Regions from separate parts of the Mixta intestinalis genome, predicted to be linked through region 4. Evidence: predicted binding sites of a transcription regulator. Region 4 holds the regulator's gene; each other region holds the start of a gene.

Region 1 (5,075 bases), 540 kb from region 4:
CAGGCCGATAGCCTTATCGCCGCCGAGCAGATCCAGCACGGTTGCGCCATTGTCCAGCGAGCTACGCTTCATGGTTAGCAGCTGCGGCTGCGCCCGATCGCCGCGGATAATCATAAACAGGTTATCGCGCTGGTGGGCGTTAAGGAATTTCCACGCGCTGTTGTTCATCGCCAGATGATCGGACGACACCACAATCAGGGTATTTTTCGCCCACGGCGAGGAGAGAATACGATCGATCAGGCGCGCAATATGCTGCTGGCTACAGGCGACGGCGCTGAATGACTGGTTGGGCTTGCCTTCGTAACGGTAGCTTTTTCGATCGCAGCCGCGTGAGATAAAGCCGTCCGGGTGGTGCGTATCCACCGTCAGGGTAAACAGGGCGAAGGGCTGTTTCTGCTGCGACAGTTGCTCAAACTGCTGCCACACCTCATCCATCACCGTATCGTCATAGAAGCCCCAGTTATTGCGGTAATCAGGATCGGCTACGCGGCTTTTCAGCTCCTCCAGACCATACAGGTGGTCGATGCCGTGCGAGCGGAGGAACGTGTCTTTACCGGCGAAGCGCAGATCGGCACCCTGTATAAACCAGGTCTGGTAGCCGGAATTTTTCAGCACGTCGCCGAGGCAAATATTTTGCGGAAAGAAGCTGGCAAGCGAGGCTGAGGCGTTGCCTTCAAAAGGCGCGAACAGCGGAATGCCGCACTGCGAAGCCACCATCCCGGCGATGGTATATTCGGTGCCGGGTAGCTGCTCGGTCTGTGAGAAATCGAGCGCCTGCTGCTGCTTCAAATGGCTCAGCTCCGGCGCCAGGCCAGGAAAAGCCTGCTCATCAAAATAGGTTCGTTCCAGGCTTTCGCCATAGATATAAACCAGGTTTAGCCTGGGATTGGCTATCTGCTTTTGCGGCACATGATACCAGCGGGCAAAATCACCGCCCTCTGCTGGCGCGGGTGCGATCACCAGATCGGTAACCTGTTGCCAGGCGGGCGCGGTTTTTATCGATGCGATCGCCAGCAGCAGCGCCAGCAGACTGTAGCCGACGTGGTGTGGGCGATGACCGCGCCGACGCAGCAGCCATGACAGCAGGCAGAACACCAGAAACAGCGCCAGCAGCAGGCCAATGCCGGGCAGGACATATTTACTGACGCCTGCGCCGGTCAGGCTGTTGGTCAGGGTATAGATTACCGCGTCATTAATGCCCTCGCCGGTGAAATAGTTGCTGGCGTAGAGTGCGGCGTTAAGTACGATAAACAGCCCAAGCACCAGCAGCTGCGCCAGATACCAGAAGCGGTTGCGCCCGGCCTTGCAGGCGTAAATCACGATCGACGCGACAAACAGGATGACTGAAAACCATTCGGACAACGGAAATTCCTCACGCGAAAGCTGGCTGCGGCAAGCGCGCCAGAATCGCTTTCATGACAGGGAGAGAACGGAATTTTTTCAATCTATCCTGACTGTCACATTGCTGCAACATGCCATATCACAACTGTTACGTAAGGCAGATAAATTCAGACGTTGATGGCGGCATCGTGCCAGAGATCGTCCATCGCCAGCTCCAGTTTTTTAAACATCTGATAGCGGGTGGCGTGGAAAGCATGGCGTGATGCATCCGGCAGCAGCACGCCAGGATTCAGCCTTACCGCCTGCGCCACGCCAGCCGCCAGGTGCGGCCACAGCCCGACGCCAACGCCCGCACAGATGGCAGCACCCAGCGCGCCGGTTTCGCTACAGGTGGCGACGCGAATCGGAATGCCCAGTACATCAGCAAACATTTGCGGCCAGACGCAGCTGCGCGCCGCGCCGCCGGAAAGGATCGCCTGGCTGAACGGAATACCGGCGGCGTGCAGTCGATCGATATGGGCGCGATGGGCAAAGGTGACGCCTTCAAATAGCCCAAACAGCATATCGGCGCGGGTATGCCAGCCGCCAAGTCCGTAAAATCCCGCCTTTGCCGGGCCCGCCTTGCGGCCTGAGTAAAGATAGGGATGGTAGAACGGTAGCTGCATATCGGGTTTCACCTGCGCCACCAGATCGCTGCTGCGCACCGCGCCTTCGCCGCCGCGCCCGTCATCAAACTCACGCACGAACCAGTCGAGGTTGGCGGCGGAGGTGGCGCTGGCCTCAATCGCCATAAAACGATCGCGTTCAATCATCGAATTCATAAAAACCGGCCGCTGATACTCCGGCTTCTCCACCACCACCTGATTGATGCTCCAGGTACCCGCGACAATTGAGGCGTCACCGCAGTTGACCACGCCGGAGCCTACCGCGCTCGCCACCACGTCGAAGATGCCCGCTACTACCGGAATCCCCACCGGTAGCCCGGTAAGGCTGGCGGCGTGCGGCGTCACCTGGCCCACCACCGCACAGGATTCATGCAGCGGCGGCAACAGCGGCATCGCCGCTTCCAGTCCGTACAGCGCCATCAGCACTTCGCTGTAGCCGCGCCTGGCGTAATCGATCAGGCCCGCGCCCGCCGCATCGGAGTAGTCGGTAGCGATTGCGCCGCAAAGAAAGTGATTGATAACATCTTTGGCGCACAGAATATGACCGATGCGGGCGTAGCGCGCCGCATCATGCTGTTTCAGCCAGCTAAGCAGCACCGGCGTTGCCGCAGGCCAGGGTTTTTGTAGCGAACGCTGCCAGATAAGCTCGGCGTTGCCCTGCTGCTCTAAGGCGCTTACCAATGATGCGGCGCGCATATCAATCGACTGAATGCCCAGCAGCGGCTGCTGTCGCTTATCCAGCGCGTAGAGCCCGTTGCCGTGTCCGGCGGCACCCACCGCTGCCACGCGTTGCGCGTGATGACCCGCCTGCTGCAAACAGGCACGCACCGCCAGCTGCACGCCTTGCCATACGTCCTCAATCGGGCGCTCCGCGTAGCCGGGCTGTGGCTGACGGGTTTCACCAGCACAGCCCGCTACCGACAGCACCTGGCCGTCGCTGTCGAACAGCACCGCTTTAATCATGGTATTGCCAGCATCGATGCCGAGTAAGCAATGGCTCATCTTCACTCTCCGGGTTGCGATCCGCTGGCGCACCGCTTACGCGCCGTGATAACCGTCAGGCGCTATGGTAAATTTCCAGCGCTTCCGCACCGCTCGCGCCCTGGTGAATAATCGCCATCAGCGCCTTGACCACGCGTGAAGGGTTATCATGCTGATAGACGTTGCGGCCATAAACCATGCCCGCCGCGCCCTGCGCCATCAGCGCCGCGCTTTTTTCCAGCACTTTCCCCAGCTCGCCTTTACCACCGCCGCGTACCAGCGTCGGGCAGCGCGCCGCTTCCACCACGCGATGAAAGTCTTCCGGGTTTTCCGTTGGATCGGCTTTGATGATATCGGCACCCAGCTCACGCGCCAGGCGTACCAGCGGCACGATCTGGCGCACGTCACCCAGCGATCCGTAGGCTGGCCCCTGGCCCGCCGCCGCCATCACCAGCGGCTCGATCATCAGCGGCATGGCATATTTATCGCAGGCGTGGCGCAGGCGACCGATATTCTCAACGCACTGGCGGAAGATGCCCGGTTCGTCGGGGATCTGGTAGAGATTGACCACCACCGCAGCGGCATCCATTTGCAGTGCCGCCAGGATCGGTGCTTCCGGGTTATGCAGCACCGCCCACATTTCACGATGGCGCACGGCGTTATAGGCGTTGCCGACGTCGGTACGCAGCACCAGCGCTGGTTTAGGCGTTTCCGCCTGCTGTAACAGACTGGCCTGACCGTAATTGACCTGAATGGCATCTGGCTGAGCGGCGATCAGATTGCGCATGACGCCCTCAATATCCTCCAGCCCAACCAGAAAATCAGGCTCGTTAGCGATGCCGTGATCGATAGCAACATCAAGGCATTTTCCCTGACTGAACAGGCGCTTCAGGCGTACTTTATCGCTGGCCGACATGCAATTCTCCTGTGGAGTAATAAGGGGAGGGCGAAGCTAAACGCAGGCCGGAGACGCCGTGCAGACGTGCCAGACGCGCCAGGGTCACCTCAAGCTGCTGCTGGCGTCCGGCATCGCTCCAGTTCATCTCCTGCGCCATCAGATGAGCAATTTCTGCCATCAGCGGTGGGGTAAGCTCGCCGCTGATACCCAGCGCGGTGCGCCGCAGCAGCAGATCTTCCAGCATTACCACCTGCTCCTGCTGGATCAGCCAGCGCAGCTCGGTATCGCTGTAGTCGGCATGATGCTGTAATGGCTGCTCATCCTGTTCGGCGATCAGGCGCAGCAGCGGCACGGCACGGGTGCCGTAGCGTTCGATCAGCCGATCGATACGCGTTTCTGACACCCGGTATTTCTCATGTAGCTCAGCGATCCAGCTGGCGCGACGTTCGCGGCAGGGAAAGTTGCGCCCGCCGCCGATCGCCATCTCCTCTGTCGATCGCTGGCGCTGTTCGCCCAGCAATTTCAGCACGCGATCCGCCGCCTGCTCGCCGAAGCGGCGGAAGGTGGTCCATTTGCCGCCAACCAGGTTCAGCACCGAGAAATCGCGTGTGGCGTCCGGGGGAAGGTAGACCAGCGAGTGATTGCGCGTAATGCGCCCGCTGACCGCCGTGTCGCTGGTGGGCAGGGGACGCACGCCTGCGAAAGTGTAAAGCACATCGTCGTCGCGCACGTCGATATGCGGAAAAACAAAGCGTAGCGAATCGAGGATGTAACGCTGTTCTTCCGGCGTACAGGCGATATCGTCCGGGTTATCCACGCGAATATCGGTGGAGCCCACCAGCACTTTGCCGTACCAGGGAAACATAATGCAGACGCGTCCATCCTGGTTTTCGTAATAAACCATTTCATCGCGCAGCTCGGCCAGCAGCGCCGGGCTGTCAACGATCAGGTGCGATCCTTTGGTGCCACCGATCAGTTTGGGCGCTTCCGTGGGCAGCAGCTGATGATTGATCCTGTCGATCCACGCACCGGCGGCGTTAACCACAATATGCGGCTCCAGGGTGAAGCTTTCCCCGGTAAGGCGATCGCGTAGCGTGACCCGTTCGCCGTTGCTCTCTTCCAGGCTGAGGTAGTTAAGCGCCAGCGCGTTTGCACTGCTGTTCTCCGCGTCCAGCACCAGCTCGACGCCC
Region 2 (5,075 bases), 1.4 Mb from region 4:
AGAAGCGGCACACGTCGGCAACTTTGTTGAAATGAAGAAAGCGACGTTGGGCAAAGGCTCAAAAGCTGGTCACCTCAGTTACCTGGGCGATGCCGAGATTGGCGACGATGTAAACATCGGTGCAGGCACCATTACCTGCAACTATGATGGCGCTAATAAGTTTAAAACGATTATCGGAGACAATGTTTTTGTCGGTTCCGATACCCAACTGGTCGCACCGGTTTCGGTAGCCAGCGGTGCAACCATCGCCGCCGGAACCACGGTAATGAAAGATATTACCGCAAACGACCTGGTTTATAACCGTAAAGAACAGCTTCAAAAATCGGGCTGGCAACGCCCGATGAAAAAAAAATAAAACCATAATCCCCACTCTCTACAAGGCTCGGGGACCCGGCAAAGCCGGAATATCAGGTCAGATGACAACGCTGGCGCATAAGCGCCATTAGTCAGGAAATAAACTATGTGTGGAATTGTTGGCGCCGTTGCGCAACGTGATATTGCTGAAATTCTGTTAGAAGGCCTGCGTCGTCTTGAATATCGAGGTTATGATTCCGCCGGGCTGGCGGTGGTGGATCAACAAGGGCACGTTACGCGCCTGCGTCGGGTAGGCAAAGTACAGAAGCTGTCTGAAGCGGCGGAACAGCATCCGCTGATCGGCGGTACCGGTATCGCCCATACCCGCTGGGCAACGCACGGCGAGCCCTCTGAAGCCAACGCGCACCCGCATGTGTCTGAGCATATCGTTGTTGTGCATAACGGCATTATCGAGAACCACGAACCGCTGCGTGAAATGATGATTGAGCGCGGCTATCGCTTCGCATCTGAAACCGATACGGAAGTGGTGGCGCATCTGGTGCACTGGGAGCAGAAACAGGGCGGCACGCTGCGGGAAGTAATACTGCGCGTTATCCCTCAGCTGCGCGGTGCCTATGGCATGGTGATCATGGACAGCCGCGATCCATCGCTGCTGGTGGCCGCCCGTTCCGGTAGTCCGCTGGTAATTGGCTGCGGCGTCGGGGAAAACTTTATCGCCTCCGATCAGCTGGCACTGTTGCCGGTAACACGCCGCTTTATCTATCTGGAAGAAGGCGACATCGCTGAAGTCACGCGTCGTGAAGTTACCATTATCGATCGCGATGGCAAACAGGTGAAGCGTGCTGAAATTGAGTCGAGTGCTCAGTATGATGCGGGCGATAAAGGCATGTACCGCCATTACATGCAAAAAGAGATCTACGAGCAGCCGAACGCGCTGAAAAATACCTTAACCGGGCGTTTCAGCCATGGTGAAGTCGATCTCAGCGAGCTTGGCCCGCAGGCGGAAACGCTGCTGGCGCAGGTGGAGCATGTGCAGATTATCGCCTGCGGCACCTCCTATAATTCCGGCATGGTTGCGCGCTACTGGTTTGAGGCGCTGGCGAACCTGCCGTGCGATGTAGAAATCGCTTCTGAATTCCGCTACCGCAAATCAGCGGTACGTAAAAATAGCCTGCTGATTACTCTGTCCCAGTCGGGTGAAACCGCCGATACCCTGGCGGCGCTGCGTTTGTCGAAAGAGCTGGGTTATCTCGGCTCGCTGGCTATTTGTAACGTGGCGGGCTCTTCGCTGGTGCGTGAATCCGATCTGGCACTGATGACCAAAGCCGGAGTGGAGATTGGCGTTGCTTCAACCAAAGCCTTTACCACCCAGCTGGCGGTGCTGCTGATGTTGGTGGCGAAGCTGGGGCGGCTTAAAGGCGCAGATGCGCAGATTGAGCATGATATCGTTCATGCCTTGCAGGCGCTGCCGAGCCGCATTGAGCAAATGTTGGCGCAGGATAAATTAATTGAGTCGCTGGCGGAAGGCTTCTCCGATAAGCATCATGCGCTGTTCCTTGGCCGAGGCGATCAATATCCGATCGCGATGGAAGGCGCGCTGAAGCTGAAAGAGATCTCTTATATTCACGCGGAAGCGTATGCGGCAGGCGAGTTAAAACATGGTCCGCTGGCGTTAATTGATGCCGATATGCCGGTGATCGTCGTTGCGCCAAATAACGATCTGCTGGAGAAGCTGAAGTCGAATATTGAGGAAGTGCGCGCGCGCGGTGGTCTGCTATATGTATTTGCCGATCAGGATGCAGGCTTTAGCGATAGCGAAGGGATGAAGATTATCCCGCTGCCGCATGTCGAAGAGGTGATTGCACCTATTTTCTACACCGTGCCGCTCCAGCTGCTGTCTTATCATGTGGCGTTGATTAAAGGGACCGATGTCGATCAGCCGCGTAACCTGGCTAAATCCGTGACGGTAGAATAAAGCGGGGCACCAGCTGTTACGTTTCGGCTATGTGCTTTAACAGGCATAGCCGAATTGTTAGTGCTAAATGCGCAACGACAGAAATAGTAAAAATAGCTGCCGCCATCTCTGGAACGATAGACTTTTATAAAAAGAGGAAAATTATTTCCTCTTTTTTAATTTTTATTTTGACCTGTTAATAACGTATAAGCTTTTATCCCCCAGCGCGTTGTAGCGATGAGCACGATAATCATAACAATGAATTTAGAAATTAACTCACTTCTTGAATGAGTATTTAAATCAAGTACGTTAGCGTTGTTAAGTAATGCAAAGCCAATAATAAAAAGCGCCAGGTATAATGAAAAATGAATAATAGTTTTCATTGTGACAGCCTGTTTTTGGGTTCGTTTTTCTGATGATTGCCAGGTACATTGACTGCCATAATTTGAATCAGATTTACCGCCACAGCCATTATTAAAGCTGTCCTTTGTACATTGACCAGCAATCATTCCTTCAATAATTCCTGCCCTACATGGATCGACACTAGTATAAGCACCTCCTTTATTTTTTGAAGAATTATTTTTGTTAACATTAAACACAGAGTTAGCGCCGCCTTGCACAAAGGAAAAAGCGGATTATGGATTCCTCTGCACGCTTTCCGCCTGTCACAAAACTGTCATATTTAGTACATCTCACTGTCATTAAACTGTCCTATTTTCCCTCCTTGCAGCAATCACTGATTCTTACTAAAACGGCGTACAGCCTGAATTTTACTCCCCCGGAGGGAATATGACACTGATGCGTAGCACCGTAGCCAAATTTGTTGCCGCCACCCTCTCCCTGAGCGCGGTATCTGCCTTTGCAGCCACCGATCTGACGGGTGCAGGCGGTACGTTCCCGGCTCCGGTTTATGCCAGGTGGGCAGCAGATTATCAGCAAGCAACCGGCAGTAAAATCAACTACCAGGGCATTGGCTCTTCCGGCGGCGTGAAGCAGATTATCGCAAAAACAGTGGATTTCGGTGCGTCTGATGCACCAATGAAAGATGAAGACCTACAGAAAAATGGCCTGTTCCAGTTCCCCACCGTAATTGGCGGCGTGGTACTGGCAGTTAACCTGCCAGGTATACAATCCGGCCAGTTAACGCTGGACGGTCAGACAGTAGGCGATATCTATCTCGGTAAAATTAAAAAATGGAACGATCCGGCGATCGCTAAGCTGAACCCCGGTATCAAGCTGCCGGAAACAAATATCGCCGTAGTGCGTCGCGCTGATGGTTCCGGTACTTCATTCGTCTTTACCAGCTACCTCTCCAAGGTTAACCAGGAGTGGAGCGAAAAAGTCGGCAAAGGCAACACGGTTAACTGGCCGACCGGCCTCGGCGGTAAAGGCAACGACGGCATCGCCGCCTTTGTTCAGCGTCTGCCTGGCTCTATCGGCTATGTGGAATACGCCTACGCGAAACAGAACAAACTGGCCTATACCAAACTGATTGATGCTGATGGACAGCCGGTATCTCCAACGGAAGAAACCTTCAGTAATGCGGCTAAAGGCGCTGACTGGAGCAAGTCTTACGCTCAGGATCTGACCAATCAGAAAGGCAAAGATGCCTGGCCGATTACTACCACCACCTTCATTCTGATGTACAAGAACCAGACCAATGCAGCGAAAGGCGCAGAGGTAATTAAGTTCTTTGACTGGGCTTATAAAGAGGGTGACAAAACGGCCACCAGCCTGGATTACGCGACGCTGCCCGACTTAGTGGTAGAGCAGATTCGCTCTGACTGGAAAGCGCAGATTAAAGATAGCTCCGGTAAAGCGCTCTATCAGTAATGGCTTAACGGTATGGGTCGACTGAATGTCGGCCCGTAGTATCCGGGCAGCTGATTGCCGCCCTGTGGATTTCTTCTGTCGAGACATTTATGGCTGAATCCAGGCCGTCTTTTAAGGCCCCAGGAAAACAAGGCGACATCCTTTTCGGCGTGCTGGTAAAACTGGCGGCGCTGATTGTGCTTTTGTTGCTTGGCGGCATCATTATCTCCCTGCTCTTCTCCTCCTGGCCCAGCATTGAGAAATTTGGTTTCTCGTTTCTGTGGAATAAAGAGTGGGATGCGCCCAATGAAAACTTTGGTGCGCTGGTGCCGATTTACGGCACCGTAGTGACCTCGCTGATTGCGCTGCTGATTGCCGTGCCGGTCAGCTTCGGTATCGCACTGTTTTTAACCGAGCTGGCACCCGGCTGGCTGCGACGTCCGCTTGGGGTGGCGATCGAACTGCTGGCGGCGATTCCCAGTATTGTTTACGGCATGTGGGGGCTGTTTGTTTTTGCTCCGTTGTTCGCCGAATATTTTCAGACGCCGGTCGGCAACGTGCTTTCCACTATTCCATTGGTGGGCGCGCTGTTTGAAGGCCCGGCGTTCGGTATCGGCATCCTCGCCGCAGGCGTGATTCTGGCCATCATGATAATTCCCTACATCGCCTCGGTAATGCGCGATGTCTTTGAGCAGACGCCGGTGATGATGAAAGAGTCCGCTTATGGGATTGGCTGTACTACCTGGGAAGTGATCTGGCGTATCGTGCTGCCCTTTACTAAAAACGGCGTTATCGGCGGCGTCATGTTGGGGCTGGGCCGTGCGTTGGGCGAGACAATGGCGGTCACCTTTATTATCGGCAATACCTACCAGCTTGACAGCGTATCGCTCTATATGCCGGGCAACAGTATTACCTCCGCGCTGGCAAATGAGTTTGCCGAAGCGGAATCTGGCGTGCATGTTGCCGCGCTGATGGAGCTGGGGCTGATCCTGTT
Region 3 (5,075 bases), 1.4 Mb from region 4:
TATTACGTATAACAGTTTTACCCCGGCGACGGCTACCCATTACGCCGCCAAAAGCGAAAAATAGCCGTACATTCGCTTTCGGAGAGATCCTCATGTCGCTTTCACTGTCCTCTTCCACCGCTAACGCCAGCGGCCTGTCACGCAGCACGCAGTTCCTGCTGGCGAGCGGTGCCGGGCTGAGCGTGGCCTCTATCTATTACAGTCAGCCGATGCTCGGCGCGGTGGGCGGCAGCTTTAACGCCAGCATCGCTGATACCGGCCTGGTGCCGACGCTGACCCAGCTCGGCTATGCGCTCGGCATTCTGTTTCTGACACCGCTTGGCGACCGCTACGATCGTCGCCATATCATTCTGCTGAAGGGGCTGCTGCTGGCGCTGACGCTACTGTTTTGCAGCCTGAGCGGTTCCTTTAGCATGCTGTTGTTAACCAGCCTGGCGATGGGGCTGGCGGCTACCGTAGCGCAGGATATTATTCCGGCGGCGGCAACGCTTGCCAGCGAGCAGCAGCGCGGTAAGACCGTCGGTACGGTGATGACTGGCCTGCTGGCGGGGATTCTGCTGTCACGGGTCATCAGCGGTGCGGTTGCCGACTGGTTTGGCTGGCGCAGCGTCTATGCCGCCGCCGCGCTCGGCGTACTGTTAATTACCCTGGCGATCTGGCAGGCGCTGCCGCGCTTTACGCCTGGTTCGCGCCTCTCTTACCTGGCGCTGCTGCGTTCGCTGGGACAGCTCTGGCTGCGTCACGCTCCGCTGCGCCGTGCGGCGCTGGCACAGGGCCTGCTGTCGGTTGCCTTTAGCGCCTTTTGGTCAACGCTGGCGCTGATGCTGGCGGAGCGTTATCACCTCGGCAGTGCCAGTGCGGGTGCCTTCGGCCTGGCGGGGGCGGCGGGTGCGCTGGCTGCACCCATTGCCGGAGCGATTGCCGATCGCCGTGGCCCGAACCAGGTAACGCGCATCGGCGCGGCGCTGGTCACGCTCTCCTTTGCCCTGATGTTTGTTATGCCGCTGCTGTCACCACCGGCACAGCTGACGGTGATCGTTATCTCCGCCATCGGTTTTGATCTGGGGCTACAGGCCACGCTAATTGCTCACCAGACGCTAATCTACAGCCTCGATCCGGCAGCACGTAGCCGCCTGAACGCGGTGATGTTTACCGTAGTGTTTATCGGCATGGCGAGCGGCGCAGCGCTGGGCAGTCACGCGCTGGCGCTGGCGGGCTGGAACGGTGTCGTCGCGCTGGCAACCCTGGCGGCGGCGGGCGGCCTCGCAATCCGCCTCACCAGCCGTTAATGTTCTTGCTGTTGCCAGCGGTAGCGGCAGAATGCCTCTCAAAGCGTATGATAAATGGCCCCGCATCCTGGCAAACGGCTGATGTAACATGAAAGTTCTTCCTGTTAGCCGTTTTGCTGAACAGAAAGAGCGGGGTTATTTGCTCGTTAACCGCAGGTTATGCGAGGATGAAAGACTAAGCTTCACGATCCTATCTGGAGACAGTAAAAGAATGGCAATCGAATATGCGGTAATTGCGGGCGGCTGCTTCTGGTGTACCGAAGCGGTATTCAAAGATCTTATTGGCGTAGAATCGGTTGAAAGCGGCTATACCGGCGGCACGCGCCCTAACCCCAGCTATGAGCAGGTATGCAGCGGCGCTACCGGGCACGCTGAAGCGATCCGCATCGGTTTCAATCCGCAGCAGATCGGCTATGGCGATCTGCTGGATATCAGCTTTGCCACACACGATCCGACCCAGCTTAACCGTCAGGGCAACGATATCGGCACCCAGTACCGCTCGGCAATTTTTCCCGCCAACGCGGAACAGGAAGCTGAAGCGAAAGCGGCTATCGCCCGCGCGCAGCAGGATCACAGCGATCCCATCGTGACCACTATCGAGCCGCTGAAAGAATTTTATCCGGCAGAAGATTATCATCAGGATTACTGGGAAGGCGCGGGCCAGCGTAACGGCTACTGCCTGGCGGTCATTCCGCCCAAGCTGCAAAAACTGCGTAAAAGTTTCGCTAATCGCGTGAAGTCATCTTCCTGAGGTTGGCGTTAAGCCGATAAAAAAGGCGAGCCTGGCTCGCCTTTTTCGCATCAGGGCTTCAGACCCAGCGCATCACGGATAGTAAAGAACAGATCGGTTTGATCGGTCAGGCCGGTTACGTTGGCCGCATGCGGGCCGTAAGCAGCGATACGCAGCTGCGTGCCGGTATGCTCCTGCGATTCTCCTTCTGAGTTACCGTAACTGACGGTCATTACCGCGCCATCTTTGGTATTCAGCGCCTGCGTCAGCCCTGGCGCTTTGGTGCCGTTTTCCACAATCTGGCTGGAGTGCGCATGGTCTGCCGTTACAATAACCAGCGTATTGCCATCCTTACGGGCAAAGTCGAGCGCCTTCTGCACCGCCTCATCCAGATCGACCGTTTCGCCAATCTGACCGCACGGGTTAGCGGCGTGATCCTGTTTATCAATAGAAGCACCTTCTACCTGTAAGAAAAAGCCACGCGGATTTTTACTGAGCAACGTAATCGCTTTATCGGTCATCTGTGCCAGCGTCGGCACAGAGGCGGGGCGTTCCGCGTTCACTTCGCAGGTAACGGCAGGCTTATCGATATTACCGTGATAGCTCGCTTTTGGCCCCTGCCAGCGCACCGGCATATTGCCTTCGCTGAACAGCCCCAGCAGCGGCTGTTGCTGATTCGCCTCGGTGACCGCATTCAGTCCGTTAACATCATCCACCAGCCGGTAGCCGCGCGCCTGCGCCTGCTCGCGTAGCGTTTTCCCCTGATAATCACCCGCCTTTGCCGTTTCATTAAAGGTCTTACCGCCGCCGCCCAGCGTGACATCGGCACGAGCAACAAGCAGCTGCTCGGCAATCGATCCTCTGCCGCCCTTCTCCAGTGCATTGCTGGCGCACAGCTCGCTGGTTTTTTCCGGCCCGTAGCATTTACGCGAGGTCACATGCGATATCTGCGCGGCAGGCGTGGCATCTTCCAGTTCGGCGGTAGAGACGTTGCCAGTTGCTTTGCCGCCCGCCTTCGCCATCTCCAGCAGGGTCATATGGTCTTTGCCGTTAACGTCAACGCCCAGCGCGCCATTGTAGGTTTTGACGCCGGTAGACCAGGCGGTGGCCGAGGCTGCCGAATCGGTGACATAGCTCGGCTTATGCGACTCTTTATCCAGGGAATAATGGGTATACTGACCGGTTAACGGTAGCGCATCGATACCTTTAAAAAAGCCGCCCGCTCCCAGCGCATAATTGCGAGCCAGCGTGATTTCCGAATCGCCCATGCCATCGCCAATCAGCAGAATAACGTTTTTCGCGGGCGCATTGCTGAGCGAGGCTTTCAGCGCTTCGGTCTGATCGCCGCTAAAGCGCCGTGCGCCACCAAACTGGGTGATATCACCTTGCGCCGCACGCGTAATGGTAGACATCTCCGCCGCCGCACTGCCGCACACCAGCGCCGCCAGCAACGAGACGGCAAATAAAGGCTGTTTTTTCATCCATTTAATCCTTGTTAATAAGAGCATCAACGCTGTGTAAGCAGTGTGCGACAGTGAGGTGATCTTTTTTTTACCGTCTGATGGCAGTTTTATGACGCGCAGAGGCAATGCTTACTGGTTAAGGCTTAACCGGGCGTAACGCCTGAGAAAAATAGTGCTTGACCCTGTCAGGGCAACTCCCTATAGTAGCGCCCCGTTGCCACCCAGAGCGGTGGCAGCTGACAATGTGGTGAGGTGTCCGAGTGGCTGAAGGAGCACGCCTGGAAAGTGTGTATACGGCAACGTATCGGGGGTTCGAATCCCCCCCTCACCGCCATTATTCAATGAGAAAGCCTGAGCGAAAGTTCAGGCTTTTTTGTGTACATTGACCCGTCCTGATACGGGAAAAGAATGGGCTTATCGCGTTATTGGTTTCACCGCCACCGGGAGCGGCAAATACGATACCCATTGTGTCAGAGTCTGACGGGCTAACTCACCTAATGCCTGATAAAAAGGATGATCGGCATTCTCAATAAAAATATCGAGGAAACGGAATGACCACGGAAAAAGGTGCCAGGCCAGCAACTGTTCGCATTCACTGTATCGCCCCGTCTCCGATAGCCATGCCGCCATCAACAACAATACTCCAAAGTGATCTTCCGGTTCGTTCTGCTGAATTTCGAAGTGAATGCCGTTGTCGTACATCCACTGACGTAGGGCCAGCGTAGATTCCCCAAACAGAACGTTTTCTCGATCCAACCAGACAGAACCCCATGGCGGTGCCGGCAAGGCATAGGGGCCGACAAATAAACGCTGAAAGGCCTCTGTCAGAGATTCATCACTATTGCTCTTAAACCCTGCTACCAGCGGTGATAATACGGCTGGCGGAAGCGGCCATTGCGTTTGCCAGCCATCCGTCGATAGTGCTGAAACCAGCGGTGCGGCTTCCGTGCTGTCCGGCGCAAAATAGAACAGCGCCCCAAGTACGCGTGCCGTCATGGAAAAATCATCACTGTGGTTAAACGCTGTCATAGAAATTGTCCTGAAAGGTACGGGTTTCCCCGTACCGATTTGTTAACCCGCCACTGCCATACCGACGGTCATGTGCAGGCCATAAAACAGGCCGCGCCCCATTATTTCGCCGCCAAGCACCAACAGCAGACCCAACAGTAAGCCGGTAGCATGTGGCTCTTTACGACGTACCAACGGGCAGATCCAGCAGCCCAGCCCGGCGGCAAGCAGCATCACACGCCACACCTGTAGGGAGGCGTAATCCGGCACCAGCGCAGAGGCCTGCTGAACCGAACTGTGAATCGTCGCCAGTGACATGCCCTGCAGGACAATGACCGCCACGCTGACCAGCAATGCCAGTACGCTGATACTGGCGAACGTGGTTCCGCTAAAAGTGACGCCGGAAACCCGTAGCAGTAACGCCGCGAACAGCGGACCGCTGAGCAACACCGTCATGAAGAACACCAGCGTCGTATAGCCAGTATGCCAGGTCGGCACGGTATCGATCAGGTAAACGCGGGTCATTGCCCAGACGAAGACGATGCCCAGCACCATGCTAACCAGTAGCCAGAGCTTTCCCAGTGC
Region 4 (5,075 bases):
CGCCAGAATAGCGGGCTTCGCCTGTAACGCGCCGGAAAAAAGCAGCAGCGCTGCGATGATGATATTTTTCATGCCTGCATCCATCAGGGTTTGGGCGTCGCATTGTCCGGCAGAGGCTGGCTGACAATCAACCTTGGCGGCAGAATAAAGCTGAAGCAGGTCTCCTGATGCGGCTCGCTGGTGATATTCAGACGCGATCCATGATGGCTTAAGGCATGCTTGACAATCGCCAGCCCCAATCCGCTGCCACCGGTCGATCGCGATCGTGCCTTGTCGACGCGATAAAAACGCTCGGTCAGGCGCGGCAAATGCTCTGGCGCGATGCCCGGCCCGTTATCCTTCACCGCAAACAGCGCGCCCTGTTTATTATGTAGCCAGCTAACCTCAATCCGCGTCCCTTCCGGCGTATGATTAACCGCATTGTAGACCAGATTAGAGATGGCGCTGCGCAGCTGCTCCTCATTGCCGCAAACTTTCAGCTGCGGATCGGTATTGAACACGATTTGATGCCGTCCGTTGCTGAGGGTTTCCGCCTCGCGCTGTAGCAGGCGCAGCATCATCGGAATATCCACTTTCTCCGCCAGATCGATAGCAGGCGCGGCTTCAATACGCGACAGGGTCAGTAGCTGCTTCACCAGCCCATCCATGCGCCGCGTCTGCTCTTGCATTGTATGCAGCGCCTTTTCACGCGCTTTACCTTCCAGCACCGCATCGCTCATCATCTCCAGGTAGCCCTGCAATACCGTTAGTGGCGTGCGCAGCTCATGGCTGACATTGGCAAAAAAGTTGCGCCGCGCCCCTTCAAGCTGATGCATTTGCGTTACGTCGCGTGCCACCAGCAGCCACTGGCCTTCGCTGTAGGGCATCACGCGAAATTCCATATGCAGCTGATTATTCATCACCAGCGTCAGCGGACGAGAGAAATCCTGCTGGCGCAGGTAGCGTGAAAACTCCGGATAGCGCAGCAGATTAAGAATATTTTGCCCGTTATCTTCCGGCCAGCGCAGGCCCAGATGCTGCTGCGCCAGTCCGTTACACCAGAAAATCGTGCCTTCATCGGTGGTCAGTACCACCGCATCGGGCAGGGATTCCGCACCGCTGCGGAAGCGTTTAATCAGGTTGCCCAGCTCACGACGGCGGCGACGGTTGCGCAGCTGCATCTGATAAAGGCCATAAAACAGCGGTTCCCAGCTCGCCTGTCCGGTAGGCGGCGTCATGGTACGATCGACCCACAGCCAGTGCGACAGGCGCAGCAGGTTCCAGAAATGCCAGCCCAGCAGCAGCAGCACGGCAGCCAGCAAAAACCAGGGTAGTCCGCCAGCGAGCAGGCCGAGCAGCATCGCCGGCAGGCAAACCAGCAGCAGTTCCAGTAAAAGTCTCTTCCAGGAGAGGCGTTCCAGCACGAGGCAGACTCCGGTCAGTAACGAGCGGAGAAACGATACCCCGTTCCACGCACGGTTTGCACCATTCTGTCGTGTCCGGTCAGCTCCAGCGCCTTACGCAGGCGGCGAATGTGCACGTCCACCGTCCGATCTTCGACATAAACGTTGGTGCCCCAGACGTTGTTCAGCAGCTGCTCGCGGCTGTAAACGCGTTCCGGGTGCGTCATAAAGAAATGCAGTAATTTATATTCGGTCGGCCCCATCTCCAGCGGCGTGGTATCGGACATCACCCGATGCGACGAAGGATCGAGACTCAGCCCCTGAATTTCAATCACCTCTTCCACCGCCATCGGCGAAATCCGGCGCATTACCGCCTTAATGCGCGCCACCAGTTCTTTAGGCGAAAAGGGTTTAGTAATGTAATCATCGGCCCCCACTTCCAGGCCGCGCACGCGATCTTCTTCTTCGCCGCGCGCCGTCAGCATCATCACCGGAATATCACGCGTCATCGCCTCGCGCTTGAGATGTTTAATAAACTGTATGCCGCTGCCGCCCGGTAGCATCCAGTCCAGCAGGATCAGATCGGGCCAGGGTTCGATAAGCAGGTTGACGGCGCTGTCATAATCATCTGCCTCTATCGGCTGATAATCGTTCTGTTCCAGGACGAAACATAACATTTCCCTGATAGGGGCCTCATCTTCGACAACCAGAATGCGCTTAGCCATTATTGCTCCTGCGAATGTGACGCGCTGTCACGGGTATGTGCGGCGTCATTATGCGTCAGTTTTATGACAGATTTATGAAAAATGCACGGCCTGCCCGCGCCAGAAATAACCTTTTTGTAACACATCCAGCACGCATTTTCCGTGGTCTGCGCGCGGGCTCTGGTTATAATCGCCCCCGGCGTTCTGCTTTTAGCTGGGAGTTCTATGCGCATTATCCATACCTCAGACTGGCACCTCGGTCAGTTTTTCTATACCCGCAGCCGGGCGGCTGAACATCAGGCCTTTTTTCACTGGCTGATTGATCGCGTGGAAGAACATCAGGTGGATGCGGTCATCGTGGCGGGCGACATTTTTGATACCGGCTCGCCGCCCAGCTATGCACGTGAACTTTATAACCGTTTCGTGGTGGATTTACAGCGTACCGGCTGCCAGCTGATCGTGTTAGGCGGCAACCACGATTCAGTGGCAACGCTCAATGAAACGCGTGCGTTACTTGCCTGCCTTAATGCACAGGTCATTGCCGCCGCCAGCGGCGATCCGCAGGAGCAGGTGCTGACATTGACCACGCGCCAGGGCGAACCAGGCGCTATTCTCTGCGCGATCCCGTTTCTGCGCCCGCGCGATATTATGCGTAGCCAGGCGGGCCAGTCCGGTAAACAAAAGCAGCTGACGCTGCTGAACGCCATCACCGATTACTATCAGCAAAGCTATCATCACGCACGCGCTCTGAGCCAGCAGGCAGAACAGCCGCTGCCGGTCATCGCCACCGGTCATCTGACCACCGTCGGCGTCAGCAAAAGCGATGCGGTACGCGATATTTATATCGGCACGCTGGACGCTTTTCCGGCGCAGGCCTTTCCGCCCGCCGATTATATCGCGCTGGGTCATATTCATCGCCCGCAGCGCATCGCCAACAGCGAACATATTCGCTACAGCGGATCGCCGCTACCGCTCAGCTTTGACGAGCTGGGCAGCGAGAAAAGCGTATTTCTGGTGAGCTTTGCCGGGGGTAAACTGGAGCAGGTCGAGGCGCTACCGGTGCCCTGTTTCCAGCCAATGCAGACCATCAGAGGCACGCTGGCGGAGATCGAAGCGCAGCTGCGACCTTTCGCCGATCTTAGCCGCGCGCAGCCAGTCTGGCTCGATATCGAAATCACCACTCAGGAATATTTGCATAATATGCAACAGCATATTCAGGCGCTGACCGAGGGGCTGCCGGTTGAGGTGCTGTTGATGCGCCGCAGCCGCGAGCAGCGCGAGCGTGCGCTGGCACGTCTGCAAAACGAGACGCTAAGCGAATTGAAAGTAGAAGAGGTTTTTGAGCGGCGGCTTGAGCAGGAAGAGAAAACGGATGAGATGCAGCTCCGGCGCATACGTCATCTGTTCAGCGACACCCTGGATCGGCTACAGCAGGGCGAGGAGAGCCAGCCGTGAAGATTTTATCCCTGCGCTTTAAAAACATTAACTCGCTGCGCGGCGAGTGGAAAATTGATTTTACCCGCGAGCCGTTCGCCAGCAACGGTCTGTTCGCCATCACCGGCCCTACCGGTGCCGGAAAAACCACCCTGCTCGACGCCATCTGTCTGGCGCTCTATCACGAAACCTCGCGGCTGGGAAAAATCTCCCAGACGCAAAATGAACTAATCAGCCGTGATACGGCAGAATGTCTGGCGGAAGTGGAATTTGAAGTTAAGGGCGAGGCCTGGCGTGCTTTCTGGAGCCAGAATCGCGCGCGTGGCGCGACAGATGGCAATTTGCAGGCACCACGCGTTGAGCTGGCACGCTGTAAAGACAACGTCATTGTGGCTGACAAGGTGAAAGATAAGCTGGAGATCGTTACCCAGCTGACCGGGCTCGATTTTGCCCGCTTTACCAAGTCAATGATGCTTTCGCAGGGGCAGTTCGCCGCCTTTCTTAATGCCGATGCCAACGATCGCGCCGAACTGCTGGAGGAGCTGACCGGCACCGAAATTTACGGTCAGCTGTCGGCGCGCATCTTTGAACAGCACAAGCTGGCGCGTATTGAGTTGGATCGGCTACGGGCGAGTGCGGCAGGCATGGCGCTGCTGGACGCCCCGGCGCGTCAGCAGCTGGAGGAGTCGCTTCAGGCGCTGGCGCAGCAGGAGCAGGCGCTGCAACAAAAGTTAGCGATTGCTCGCCAACAGCAACAGTGGCTCAGCCAGCAGCAGCGGCTGGAGCAGGAAAAACAGCAAGCTGACGAGGCACAACGTCAGGCAGAGAACCAGTGGCAGCAGGCGGAACCGCTACGTCAGCGGCTGATACGAGCGGAACCGGCAGAAAAACTGCGCCCGCTCTGGCAGCAGCGTCAACAGCTACAGCGGGATCTGCAGCAGCTACAGCAGCAGACGCAGCAGCTTTCCGCCTCGCTGCAACAGGCAAGTGAGCAGCTACATACCTTGCAAAGCCAGCAGTCACAGGCGGAGCAGGAGAATCAGCGACTGCATGAGGCGTGGCGTCAGCAGGAGAATCTGATCAATGAACAGGTTATCCCGCTCGACCATCAGATCGACACGCTGGCGCAGCAGTTTGCTCTACAACAGCAGAGCCTGAACGAGAATCAGCAGGCACAGCAGCAGCGCCAGCAACGTCAGCGCCAGCTCAACGACGAACAGCAGGCGCTGCTGGCACAACAGGCGCAGGAGCAGCGCTGGCGCAGCGCTAACGGCAAGATCGCTGACTGGGGCGAGCAGCTGGGCGGCTGGCGCGAACGTTTACAGCAGCAGCGGCAGTCGCAGCATAACCTGAAAGCGCTGGAGGAAAAACAGCGCCAGCATCAGCAGCAGCAGCATGAACAACAGCACCAGCTGGCGCAGCTAAAAGCACAGGCCACTCCGCTGGAAAACGAACTGAAGAGCGCGCGCCAGCAGGTTGCACAGGCTGAGCAAGCGCTTACTGTATTACAACAGCAGCAGCCGGAAGCGGCGCTGCGGAAAAAACTGGAGCACCA

What was found. The regulator PhoB, encoded in region 4, activates phosphate uptake and scavenging genes when phosphate is short. The targets are predictions, from matches to a motif close to CTGTCATAAAACTGNCNNAT.
Region 1: opgB (phosphatidylglycerol--membrane-oligosaccharide glycerophosphotransferase) is a predicted target of PhoB. The motif match lies at 1,455-1,474, and genes of this name have one in related genera.
Region 2: pstS (phosphate ABC transporter substrate-binding protein PstS) is a predicted target of PhoB. The motif match lies at 2,932-2,951, and genes of this name have one in related genera.
Region 3: phoA (alkaline phosphatase) is a predicted target of PhoB. The motif match lies at 3,579-3,598, and genes of this name have one in related genera.

The regions. Positions count from the first base shown of each region.
Region 1 covers NZ_CP028271.1:4,563,637-4,568,711, forward strand. The annotation lists gene opgB (phosphatidylglycerol--membrane-oligosaccharide glycerophosphotransferase) at 1-1,362, opposite strand, end outside; gene C7M51_RS21160 (FGGY-family carbohydrate kinase) at 1,509-3,008, opposite strand; gene C7M51_RS21165 (class I fructose-bisphosphate aldolase) at 3,064-3,903, opposite strand; gene C7M51_RS21170 (glycerol-3-phosphate dehydrogenase/oxidase) at 3,887-5,075, opposite strand, start outside.
Region 2 covers NZ_CP028271.1:3,741,555-3,746,629, forward strand. The annotation lists gene glmU (bifunctional UDP-N-acetylglucosamine diphosphorylase/glucosamine-1-phosphate N-acetyltransferase GlmU) at 1-355, shown strand, start outside; gene glmS (glutamine--fructose-6-phosphate transaminase (isomerizing)) at 461-2,290, shown strand; gene C7M51_RS17425 (hypothetical protein) at 2,446-2,868, opposite strand; gene pstS (phosphate ABC transporter substrate-binding protein PstS) at 3,059-4,102, shown strand; gene pstC (phosphate ABC transporter permease PstC) at 4,192-5,075, shown strand, end outside.
Region 3 covers NZ_CP028271.1:1,775,646-1,780,720, forward strand. The annotation lists gene C7M51_RS08425 (MFS transporter) at 93-1,289, shown strand; gene msrA (peptide-methionine (S)-S-oxide reductase MsrA) at 1,501-2,040, shown strand; gene phoA (alkaline phosphatase) at 2,091-3,500, opposite strand; tRNA gene C7M51_RS08440 (tRNA-Ser) at 3,729-3,816, shown strand; gene dmsD (Tat proofreading chaperone DmsD) at 3,897-4,511, opposite strand; gene C7M51_RS08450 (dimethyl sulfoxide reductase anchor subunit family protein) at 4,554-5,075, opposite strand, start outside.
Region 4 covers NZ_CP028271.1:407,613-412,687, reverse strand. The annotation lists gene C7M51_RS01830 (PstS family phosphate ABC transporter substrate-binding protein) at 1-72, opposite strand, end outside; gene phoR (phosphate regulon sensor histidine kinase PhoR) at 84-1,403, opposite strand; gene phoB (phosphate response regulator transcription factor PhoB) at 1,418-2,107, opposite strand; gene sbcD (exonuclease subunit SbcD) at 2,312-3,541, shown strand; gene C7M51_RS01810 (AAA family ATPase) at 3,538-5,075, shown strand, end outside.